DNA from 3 places in the Brevibacterium sp. FME37 genome. Region 2 is predicted to be linked to each of the others. Evidence: riboswitches for the same ligand, from Rfam matches in the RefSeq annotation. Region 2 holds a riboswitch; each other region holds the start of a gene.
What was found. Region 2 has a riboswitch for thiamine pyrophosphate ahead of INT29_RS03775 (3-oxoacyl-ACP reductase). Riboswitches for the same ligand answer to the same signal wherever they lie in the genome.
Positions count from the first base shown of each region.

Region 1 (3,272 bases), on a different contig from region 2:
TGGGTCCTGGGCACGGCAGATCGCGGAGACCACGCAGATACCGATCAGGCCCCGACCTCGCAATTCGGCAGCACGCACGGTGCTGATCCCACCGATGGCAACAGCAGGCAACCCTGCCAGATCCACAAGCTCGCTGAGGCGGTCGGGACCGATCCCGTCGGGTGCGTCGGTCTTCGTCGTGGTGTCGTAGACGGGCCCGATTCCGACGAGGTCGACGACTCCCGATTCCCGGGCAGCAGAGAATTCGGCACCGTTGGCCGCGGAGAGCCCGATGAGGGTTTCTGGACCGACGAGTTCGCGCACTTCCTCGACAGGTGTGTCTGATTGCCCGACGTGGATGTCGACGTGCACGCCCTCGGCAAGGAGCCGTTGGGCGACGGCGACGCGGTCATTGAGGACGACGGGTACGCGACGGTTTGTATCGGCTGTTGCGCTGCCGACGGCGGCGATGACCTCGCGTGCCAGGGTGTAGAAGGCGTCATCGTCGATGTCCTTGTCCCGGACCTGAACGATCCCGACTCCCCCGGCAACTGCCTCGCGGACGGTTTCAGCGACACTGCGTCCGGTCTCCCGGCACTGAACCGAGTCGGTGACGAGGTAGAGCCGAGTGTCGATGCCCGCCAGACGGGAGTTTGCTTCGTAGTTGGCTTCGTAGCTGGCTTCGCTCATGACTGTGATCCTTCAAAGGTGTCGGCCTCGATCTGTGCGCCCGCCAGCTGCTTCGCGTCGAGCGTGTACAGCGCGTCGAGGAAGTTCACCGAATAGCTGCCGGGGCCCTTGGCACCAGTTGCAGCTCTTTCACCGGCAACCTTGAAGTGCGCATGGGCGGCGATCACAGCATCGAACCTCGCCGAGGCGGTCGTTGCTCCGACGAGGTACGCGGCGGTGACTGCGCCGAGTGAACACCCGGTGCCGATGACCAGCGGCATATAAGAGTGGCCCCCGTCGAGGCGGGCGACATGATCGACTCCGTCGATATGGGCGACGATCGCGTCCCTGGGTCCTGAGACCGCGACGATGGCTCCGGTCGACCGCGCCAGTTCGGCAGCGGCAGGAATCACAGCATCCACCTCGTCGGTGGAGTCGACGCCTCGACCGCCCAACCCGACTCCGGCCAAGGCCGCGATCTCGGAGGCGTTTCCGCGAATCGCGGTGGGTCCCGAGGCTGCGGCACGGCGGATTCGCGTGGTCCGAAAATCGACGGCTCCGATGCTCACCGGGTCAAGAACCCACGGCTTGGAGTCTTCGTTGGCTGCGTCGATGGCGGCATCGGCGGCAAGGAACTGCTGGTTCGTGGCGGTTCCGAAGTTGACCAGCAGTCCGCTGGCGATGCGCGTGAACTGTGCAGCATCGGCCTCGTGGTCGAGCATCGCCGGTGCGGCGCCGATGGCCAGAAGCACGTTGGCGCTGAATTGCTGCACGACGGTGTTCGTGATGCATTGGATAAGTGGATTGCTCGCACGCATATGCTCGTGCGCAGAACGCAGGTCGAAGTCAACCATGACGATCCCTTCGCTAGTATGGCCCAGATCAGGTTCGATGGGTGTTCTCTCAGCCGCGCTTCATGTTCACGAGGCACCCCATGTCATTGGCTTCGACTGTATCAGCACGACAGAGGCGGAGCGAGCTGGAAGGCTCGCCCCGCCTCCCTGCAACTGGGTCTACCCAACGAAGACTCATCGAGCGGACTACTTAGCATTGACCGGCGACTTTGTAACGTCGCCGGTCAATGCTAAGTGGTCCGCTCGGTGCGGGTGGCATCAACCTCGTCCGACGTACCTCTGTCCGCGGCGGCTGAGGGCATCGATGACAACAGCAGCGAGAAGGACGAGTGCGGTGATGATCAGCTGGGCATCGGAGTTGAAACCGATGAGATAGAGACCGTTGTTGATCGCACCGACGACCAGTGCACCGAGCACTGCAGCCCAGGCTGTGCCGCGTCCACCGAACAACGAGGTGCCGCCGATGACTGCCGCAGCGATCGCATTGAGCAGATCCTGCGTGGTCACCAACGTCGAACCCGCGTTCGAGTTGACACCTGCCTTGATGAAGCCGAAAAGAGCTGCGAGGGTACCGGCGGCCATGAAAACGCTGATTCTCACCCACGTCACCTGGATGCCTGCACGCCTGGCTGCCTCGACCTTGCCGCCGACAGCGTAGATCGATCTTCCGTAGCGGGTTTTGCGCAGTACTAGGTCAATGGAAATCGCAATGACCAGCATGAGCAAGAAGGGCAACACAAGGCCGAAGTCCTGGTTGACGAGGATGAGGAAGCCAAACACGATCACTGCCAGCAGCACGATGCGCACTGTCACCGAGGTCCAGCTAGGGTTGTCGAGTCCTGCCGCTTGGCGACGCAGTTTCGACGAGACGATACCTGCTCCGAAGCCGATCACCGCGACTGCGCCGAACACATAAGCCCACATCGCCGGAAAGTAGAAGTTCGCAAAGTCAAAGGCGAATGTACCAGACATCGACAGATTCTTCTGCACACCCAGCGTCGTCAGAGTCAGTCCGGTGAAAGCCAACAATCCAGCCAGGGTGACAACGAAGGCCGGGATGCCGACCACCGCAAAGAACCACCCCTGGATCGCTCCGACAACCAGACCCAACACCAGCATGATGACGAGTGCGATCAGAGGCGGAACTCCTTGTCTGACGACAAGGACTCCCAGCAGTGACGCTGCGAGCCCACCCAACTGCGCCAATGACAGATCGATCTCGCCAAGCAACAGAATCAAGTTGATGCCCAGAGCGAGAATCGCAATGTAGGCAACCGTTGATGAGAGATTGACGAGGTTGGCGGGAGAGAGGAACTTGTCGTTCGCTGATTGGAACACGATGATGATGACGACAAGGGCAATGATCACCGGAAGCGAACCGAGTTGGCCCTCCTTGACGCGTCGTAGGAAGGTCGAGAAGAATCCCTCGTGCGAAAGCCGAGAGTCCGTGATGAATGAGTTGCGGGTCATCGGCGCTCTCCCCTTCGCGTGGCCCTTTGGGTCACGACATTGTCGCTGGCACCGGTGATCGCTGCCACAAGCACGTCCGTGCGTTCGTCACCGGGGAAGTCACCGGCATCCTTGCCCAGGCGCAGCACGTGTACACGGTCAGCCACAGCCTGAACATCAGCCATGTTGTGACTGACCAACAGCACCCCGAGGTCTCGTTCACGCAGACGCTCGATGAGATTGAGGACCTCCGCGGTCTGTGCGACGCCGAGCGCTGCCGTCGGCTCGTCCAGCATCACGATCGAAGGATCGCCGAGGAGG
Region 1 covers NZ_JABUYE010000024.1:33,973-37,244, reverse strand. Annotated here, with positions in the region: gene thiE (thiamine phosphate synthase) at 1-669, opposite strand, end outside; gene thiM (hydroxyethylthiazole kinase) at 666-1,502, opposite strand; TPP riboswitch at 1,490-1,593, opposite strand; gene INT29_RS18885 (sugar ABC transporter permease) at 1,761-2,972, opposite strand; gene INT29_RS18880 (ATP-binding cassette domain-containing protein) at 2,969-3,272, opposite strand, start outside.
Region 1: another riboswitch for thiamine pyrophosphate. It lies ahead of thiM (hydroxyethylthiazole kinase); the one in region 2 lies ahead of INT29_RS03775 (3-oxoacyl-ACP reductase).

Region 2 (3,272 bases):
GGCAATGTCGAAAGCTATCTCGCGGCGCTGGGGGTCATGGACGCGGTGATGAAATACCCGGGGGACTTCGATGCCGTCATTCAGGCAGGCTACGGCGAACACGGCCGCGAAGGTCTGCAGGAACTCCTCGACGTTCCCGTCATCGACATCACCGAGGCAGGGGCGGCCCTGGCCATGTTCCTCGGCCACAGGTACGCGGTCGTCACGACGCTTGATCGCACGGTTCCCCTCATTGAGGACAGACTCCTCCTGGCCGGGCTGAACGCTCACTGCACCTCGGTGAGGGCCTCCGGGATGGCCGTGCTGGAGCTGGAGAATCAGCCCGAGCGTGCCGTGGGGGCGATCGCTGATCAAGCCGCCGAGGCGGTCGAACGGGATCGTGCCGAGGCCATCGTCCTCGGGTGTGGAGGAATGGCAGACCTCAAGCGGGTCGTCGTCGAACGCTGCGATGTTCCCGTCGTCGACGGCGTCACCGCCGCGGTGAAGCTGGCCGAATCATTGGTGGGGCTGGGACTGACAACCTCGAAGGTCCGTACCTACGCCCCTGCCCGTCCCAAGCAGCTGAATGGGTGGCCCTTCAACGCTGCCTGAGCTCAGTCCTCGACCGACTCTGCTTCTTCGTCGACGGCCCGGGCGAGGCGATCCTTGTGCTTGTCATGCTGATCCTGACTGGTCCCGAGATGTCGGGCAGCCAGATCCCTGACCTTCGTCTGGTCCCGATGGGCGATCGCGTCATAGAGCTCGGCGTGTTCCGTGGCAACGAAGTCAAGGTCGTCGTGTTGGCTGAGCTGCCAGCGCATGCGTGAATCGAGGAGCTCACCTATCTCGGTGAGCAGACGGTTGCCGGACAGCTCGGTGACGATCGCGTGGAAGTCCGCGGCCGAGCGATGGGCACCGACCACGTCCCCTGCCTTTGATTGCTCCTTGCCCTTGGCCAAGGTGGCCTCGAGCCTCGCCAGGCCCTCCCGATTGTGACGCTGCGCGGCGAGTTCGAAGGACAGAATGTCAAAGACTGCGCGCACTTCATTCAGGTCGGCTATGTCGCTGGGGGAGAACTCACGCACCGTCGACCAGGTGTTCGGCCGATTCGCCACCAGCCCCTCGGAGGCCAGCTGTTTGAGGGCTTCACGGATCGGCACACGACTGACCCCGAGCTCCGTGGCCAGATTCCGCTCCACCAGTTTGCTGCCGGGCAGGCGCACACCGTCGATGATCTCGTTGCGCAGCACCTCGGTGACTCGAACGGTTTCAGAGCGCCGCACGGTTTCAGAGCGTGGATCGTCATTGTTCTTCACGAGGCCATTCTCTCATTCTTCGTCCCTGCGATCGGTCTGCTAGGGTGCTTGGCAGTGACACGGGGTGCCTGCAAGAGGCTGAGATGACACCCGTCGAACCTGATCCGGTCAGTACCGGCGAAGGGATTGTCCGCAGCAGAGACTGCGAACCGCGGAGGTGGCTCCTCGACTGCGGCTGCGCACCGTCGGTCTTCGGTGTTCCTTCGCCTCGAGCAGAAGGACACAGATATGACGAAGACGTACCAATCTGAGAACGCCGTGGACACACCTGCCTCGGCGCCGGCGATCAAGGACCAGATCGTCCTCATCACCGGCGGCGCGCGTGGACTCGGCCGCAGCCTGACCACGGCATTCCTGCGGGCCGGCTCCAAAGTCGTCATCAACTATCTCACCAGCAAGGATGCTGCAGAAAGCATCGTCGCCGAGCATCCCTCGCAGGCAGTGGCCATTCGGGCCGACGTCTGTGAAGCGGATCAGGTAGAGGAGCTCTTCGCCTTGTCGGAGGCACACTTCGGCGCCCCGGTCTCCACCGTGGTCAACAACGCCCTCGTCGACTTCTCCTTCAACGGCGACGCTCGCTCCCACGCTCACGAGATCACGGTCGAGGACCTCGGTCGGCAGTTCTTCGGTGCAGTGGGAGCGGCGACGAGGACGACGCAGGCGGCGCTGGCCGGATTCGACCGACTCGGCTCGGGGCGGATCATCAACATCGGCTCCAACCTATTCCAGAATCCCGTCGTGCCCTACCACGACTACACCGCAGCCAAGGCCGCGTTACTGTCACTGACCAGGACCTTCGCCGTCGATCTCGGCCCACGGGCGATTACGGTGAACATGATCAGCGGTGGGCTGCTGCGCACTACCGACGCGAGTTCGGCCACCCCCGAGGCGGTCTTCGACGCGATTGCGCAGGGCACACCCCTGCAGCGGGTGACGACGCCGGAGGAATTCGCAGACACCGCACTCTTCTTCGCCTCACCCTGGGCCCGCGGGGTGACAGGGCAGAACCTCGTCGTCGATGGCGGACTGGTGAAGAACTGATGAGCCCTGCAGACATGAGCACCACGCCTACGACCGGCGCTGCACAGCGCAGTCGACGCGATGTCCACCTCAACCTCTTCGCCCACGGCTGCGGGCACCATTCGGCTGCGTGGCGAGCCCCAGAATCACCCGTCGAACGTCTGGGCGACATCACCTACTGGGAGGAACTCGCCGTCACCGCCGAACGCGGATGCTTCGACGCGTTCTTCCTCGCCGACGGACAGTCGGCGGGACTCGGCGGACTGGGCAAGGGTCCGCGCTGGTTCCTCGAGCCCCTGACCACCCTCACCGCACTTTCCCGGGCCACGGAGCACATCGGCGTGATCTGCACGGTGTCCGCGACGTTCTGGGATCCGTTTCACGCCGCGCGGATCCTGGCGAGCCTAGACCACATCTCTGGGGGCCGAGCAGGCGTGAACATCGTCACCTCGATGACCGATGCAGAGGCCCGCAATCACGGGATGGAGCGCCTGCCCGATCACGATGAGCGCTATGGGAGGGCCGAGGAATTCACCGCCGTGCTCAGAGAACTTTGGGACTCCTGGCCGGCAGAGGCGATCAAAGCCGATCGCAGCGGATCCTATGCCGATGAGGAGGCGCTGCAAACGATCGACCACACGGGCGAGCACTTCGCAGTCGCCGGCCCGCTCAACATCCCTCGCCTGCCGCAGGGTCGACCCGTCGTCGTCCAGGCCGGTGCCTCCGCACCGGGACGCGAACTCGCAGCCAGATTCGCAGACGGCATCTACGCCGTGGCCTGGGACTTCGAGTCGGCCTTCGAATACCGGCAGGACATCCTCTCCAGAGCGAGATCCCACGGGCGGGAGGCTGAGGAGATCACCATTATGCCGGGACTCGTCACCTACGTGGCGAAGACCGAGGACGAGGCCAAAGAGCAGCAGCACCGGCTCAACTCGCTCCTGCCTATCGACGACT
Region 2 covers NZ_JABUYE010000002.1:348,732-352,003, reverse strand. Annotated here, with positions in the region: gene INT29_RS03785 (aspartate/glutamate racemase family protein) at 1-591, shown strand, start outside; gene INT29_RS20555 (GntR family transcriptional regulator) at 594-1,295, opposite strand; TPP riboswitch at 1,346-1,439, shown strand; gene INT29_RS03775 (3-oxoacyl-ACP reductase) at 1,524-2,336, shown strand; gene INT29_RS03770 (LLM class flavin-dependent oxidoreductase) at 2,351-3,272, shown strand, end outside.

Region 3 (3,272 bases), on a different contig from region 2:
TCAAAGTACATCGCGAGTTGCGCAGACGGCGTCGACGGTGATCAGGATCGAAGGTGATCGGCGATGAGCACATTGAACATACGGGAGCGTCGGGGGACGCTGCCGACTCGGCTGGTGAAGACAGCCGGCTTCTTCCTCGCTTTCAGCATGGTGGCATTCGCCGCTGTGAATATTCTGGCGAACATGTTCCAGCACACTTTCGTCATGATCGTCGAAACGGTGATTGTCGGAGTGCCATTCCTCATCGCAGTAGGCTGCGCCGTCGCTGCGATCGTTGCGAAGATCGTCAAGCACAATCAGCATGCCCCTGTGTGAGGCAGATGGTGCGTTGCCTGCCCCTTTCTAGTTCTCGGCTACTGAGTTATCGGTGGCCCTGCTCGTGCGGCAAGGCGGGGGTGTGCCAGATCCTCGTTGTCGAGGACCCATGTCGCCATCTCCCACGGCGAGCATTGTGCGAAATAGAGCCGCTGCCCGCCGACATAGCGATGGTTGGACTCTGCCTCGGGATCAGGATCGTACTGCCCGGAAAAGCGCTCGTTCCCGCGCGGAACAGAGACCGCGAAAGGTACCTGCACCCAAATGCTGGCGTCCCACAACTCACGGAGCTCAGGCCGATGGAGGAAGATGCCATCCACGAGAAGGACGCAATCCTGTGGCAAGTCGAGACTGGAATGTGCACTCTCGATACTGGCATCGGCAACAACATCCCAAACGGCTGTGACAACAGGCAGCCCCTGCTTGAACGCAGTCGCGACTGACCGCTTGAGCGCTGGGTAGTCGTAGGAGTCACGGTAGAACGACTCGGGTCCTCGCCCCCTCGCATACCGGGTCGAACGTGGGTGATGGAAGCCGTCGATGCTCAGCGAAGCAACAGAGCGGAGCCCATCCTGGGCAGCCAGCCGAACAAGCTCCCCGGCGAGAACGGTCTTGCCCGCTCCGTCGACCCCGTCGACGGCGATGAGGCTCCGCCCACCAGAATTGATCTCGCGGATCTGTGCAAGCAGCTGCCGCAGAACCGCACGACGGGTACTCACCTGGTGCCGCCCTCAGTCGAGCACATGGGCCTCCTCGAAGAACGCCAACTCCACATCAACCGTCCGCTGCCAGAGGCGCGCCAGCCGGGCCCGGGCCGTGGCGGATTCAGCCTCGTCGCCGGTGGGAAACACCCTCTCAAGTTCGTCGACGAGGAACTGCACCCAGGCACGGAAGTCCACACCATGATGCAGCTCGATCCATCCGGTGTGAACGTGGCGACGGGGCATCGGCTGCTCGCGCTCGCCCCAGTCGAGGTAGAGCCATTCGGCGATGACGAGCACGACGAGCAGGTCCGGGTAAGAGGCAGAAACGACCGCGTCATACATGATGGTGCGAAACCGCGCGGTCGGATCGGTCAGCACCGGATCGTCGTATTCATCGGCACTGGCACCCACCTCGGCGAAGGCCCGAAGGAAGTAGGAATTCTCATCTGCTTCGAGGAATCCGAGCTGTTTGGAAAACCGGAGTTTGGGGCCGATGCCATCGGCGTGGGCGACGCAGGCGCCGAGCATCGACAGGAACGATTCGAAGAACTGATAGTCCTGAATCAGATACTTCTTCATCACGGAATCGTCGAGGGTCCCGGCGAACAGTTCCTTAACGAACCTGTGCCCGACCGCGGCGTCCCAGGTGGGAGCGGTCGCCGCTCTCAATGTCGCCACCGGCCCGCCTGGGTTCAGGTGAATACTGGTGCTGGTCTGCTGTGGGACGTCGTTCATCCTTGTCATCTCTCACTTCCTCCGCCGGTGCTCACCGGATCAGGTTCGAAGGGTCTGCTTGCGCACTCTCAGCACCGGTCTCGTCGGCGCTCCCCTGTGGTGTTTCGAGCCTAGCACCGGCGAAGCACCTGTGCCCTTCACCGTGACACCGGTGGCGCGTAGACTTCCAGCATGGCAATCGCAAAGCAGCCCGTCGTCGTTCTCGACGCCCCTGACGCACGCGAACTCGCGGAGTTCTACGGTCAACTCCTCGACTGGCAGGTCAGAGTCGATGACGACGGCACCTGGGCAGAGATCACATCAGATTCCTGGCCGCCGATCTGCTTCCAGCAGGTCGAGGACTATCACGCCCCCAGCTGGCCGAGCCAGGCCCACCCACAGCAGATGCACCTCGACGTCGTCGTCGATGACCTTGATGTCGCCGAGGCAGCAGTGGTCGAACTCGGTGCAGGGAAGGCAGTTGACCAGCCAGGCGAGACCTTCCGCGTCTTCCTCGACCCGGCAGGTCACCCGTTCTGCATCGTTCTGAACTGAGGTTGTCACCAGGGTGGGCCGCCCCTGGGTGCGCTCGCCCTCTGGGTGTTTCAGACCCTGAGGAGACAGCACCGGCTCAGGTCGCTTCGGTCTCCTGGTTGAGCTCTTCTGCCAAGTCCTCGGCCTCTTCCTCCGAAGCCGCCGACGGAGTCGATCCCCACAGCGGACGACCATTGCTCTCTTCCACGAAATGGATCGCAACGAGTCCGATGATTCCCGCGGCCACGAGGTAGATCGCCGGCCACATGAGGAAGCCGGTGGCGCTGATGAGGCTGGTCATCACGACCGAGGTGGTGCCGCCGAACAGTGAGATCGAGATGTTGAAGGCGATCGCCAGCGCACCTGCTCGCACCATCGTCGGGAACAGGGAAGGCAGCGTCGAGGGCATCGTCGCGCTGAAGCAGATGAGGCTGAGCCCCATGATCAGCAGACCGAGGAACACGATGATGTCGCTATGACCGCGGATGAGCATCAGAGACGGGAATGAGAGCACGATGAGTGAGATCGATCCCGCGCGCACAACTGCCTTGCGGCCCACCCGATCAGAGACCTTGCCGATGACCGGAATCAGTCCGAGACAGACCGCCATAACGAGGATCTGCAGAATCTGGGACGTGAGTTCTGAGACCCCGCCGCTGCCCTGAATGTCTTGGACCATCGGGAAGTAGAGGGGAATGAATGAGGTCAACATGTAGTTCGTGACGTTCCACGCCAGGACCAGACCGCAGCAGGCCAGAAGGTTGGGCCACAGCGCGAAGATCTTCTTGAACTCGCCCTTCGTGCGGTTGCTGGATTCTTCCTGTTCGGAGAGCTTCTCCATCTCTTTGTATGCCGGGGTGTCGGCGAGTTTCGTCCGCAGGTAGACGCCGACGAAACCCAACGGCAGGGCGACGAAGAAGGGAATGCGCCAGCCCCAGGTCTCCAGGAAGCCTGTGGTGGATACGGCCTGCATGATCGTGGCAACCAGAGCGCCGAGGACGTAGC
Region 3 covers NZ_JABUYE010000008.1:160,040-163,311, reverse strand. Annotated here, with positions in the region: gene INT29_RS11470 (hypothetical protein) at 64-315, shown strand; gene INT29_RS11465 (uridine kinase) at 354-1,034, opposite strand; gene INT29_RS11460 (TenA family protein) at 1,047-1,763, opposite strand; TPP riboswitch at 1,754-1,860, opposite strand; gene INT29_RS11455 (VOC family protein) at 1,926-2,288, shown strand; gene INT29_RS11450 (MFS transporter) at 2,365-3,272, opposite strand, start outside.
Region 3: another riboswitch for thiamine pyrophosphate. It lies ahead of INT29_RS11460 (TenA family protein); the one in region 2 lies ahead of INT29_RS03775 (3-oxoacyl-ACP reductase).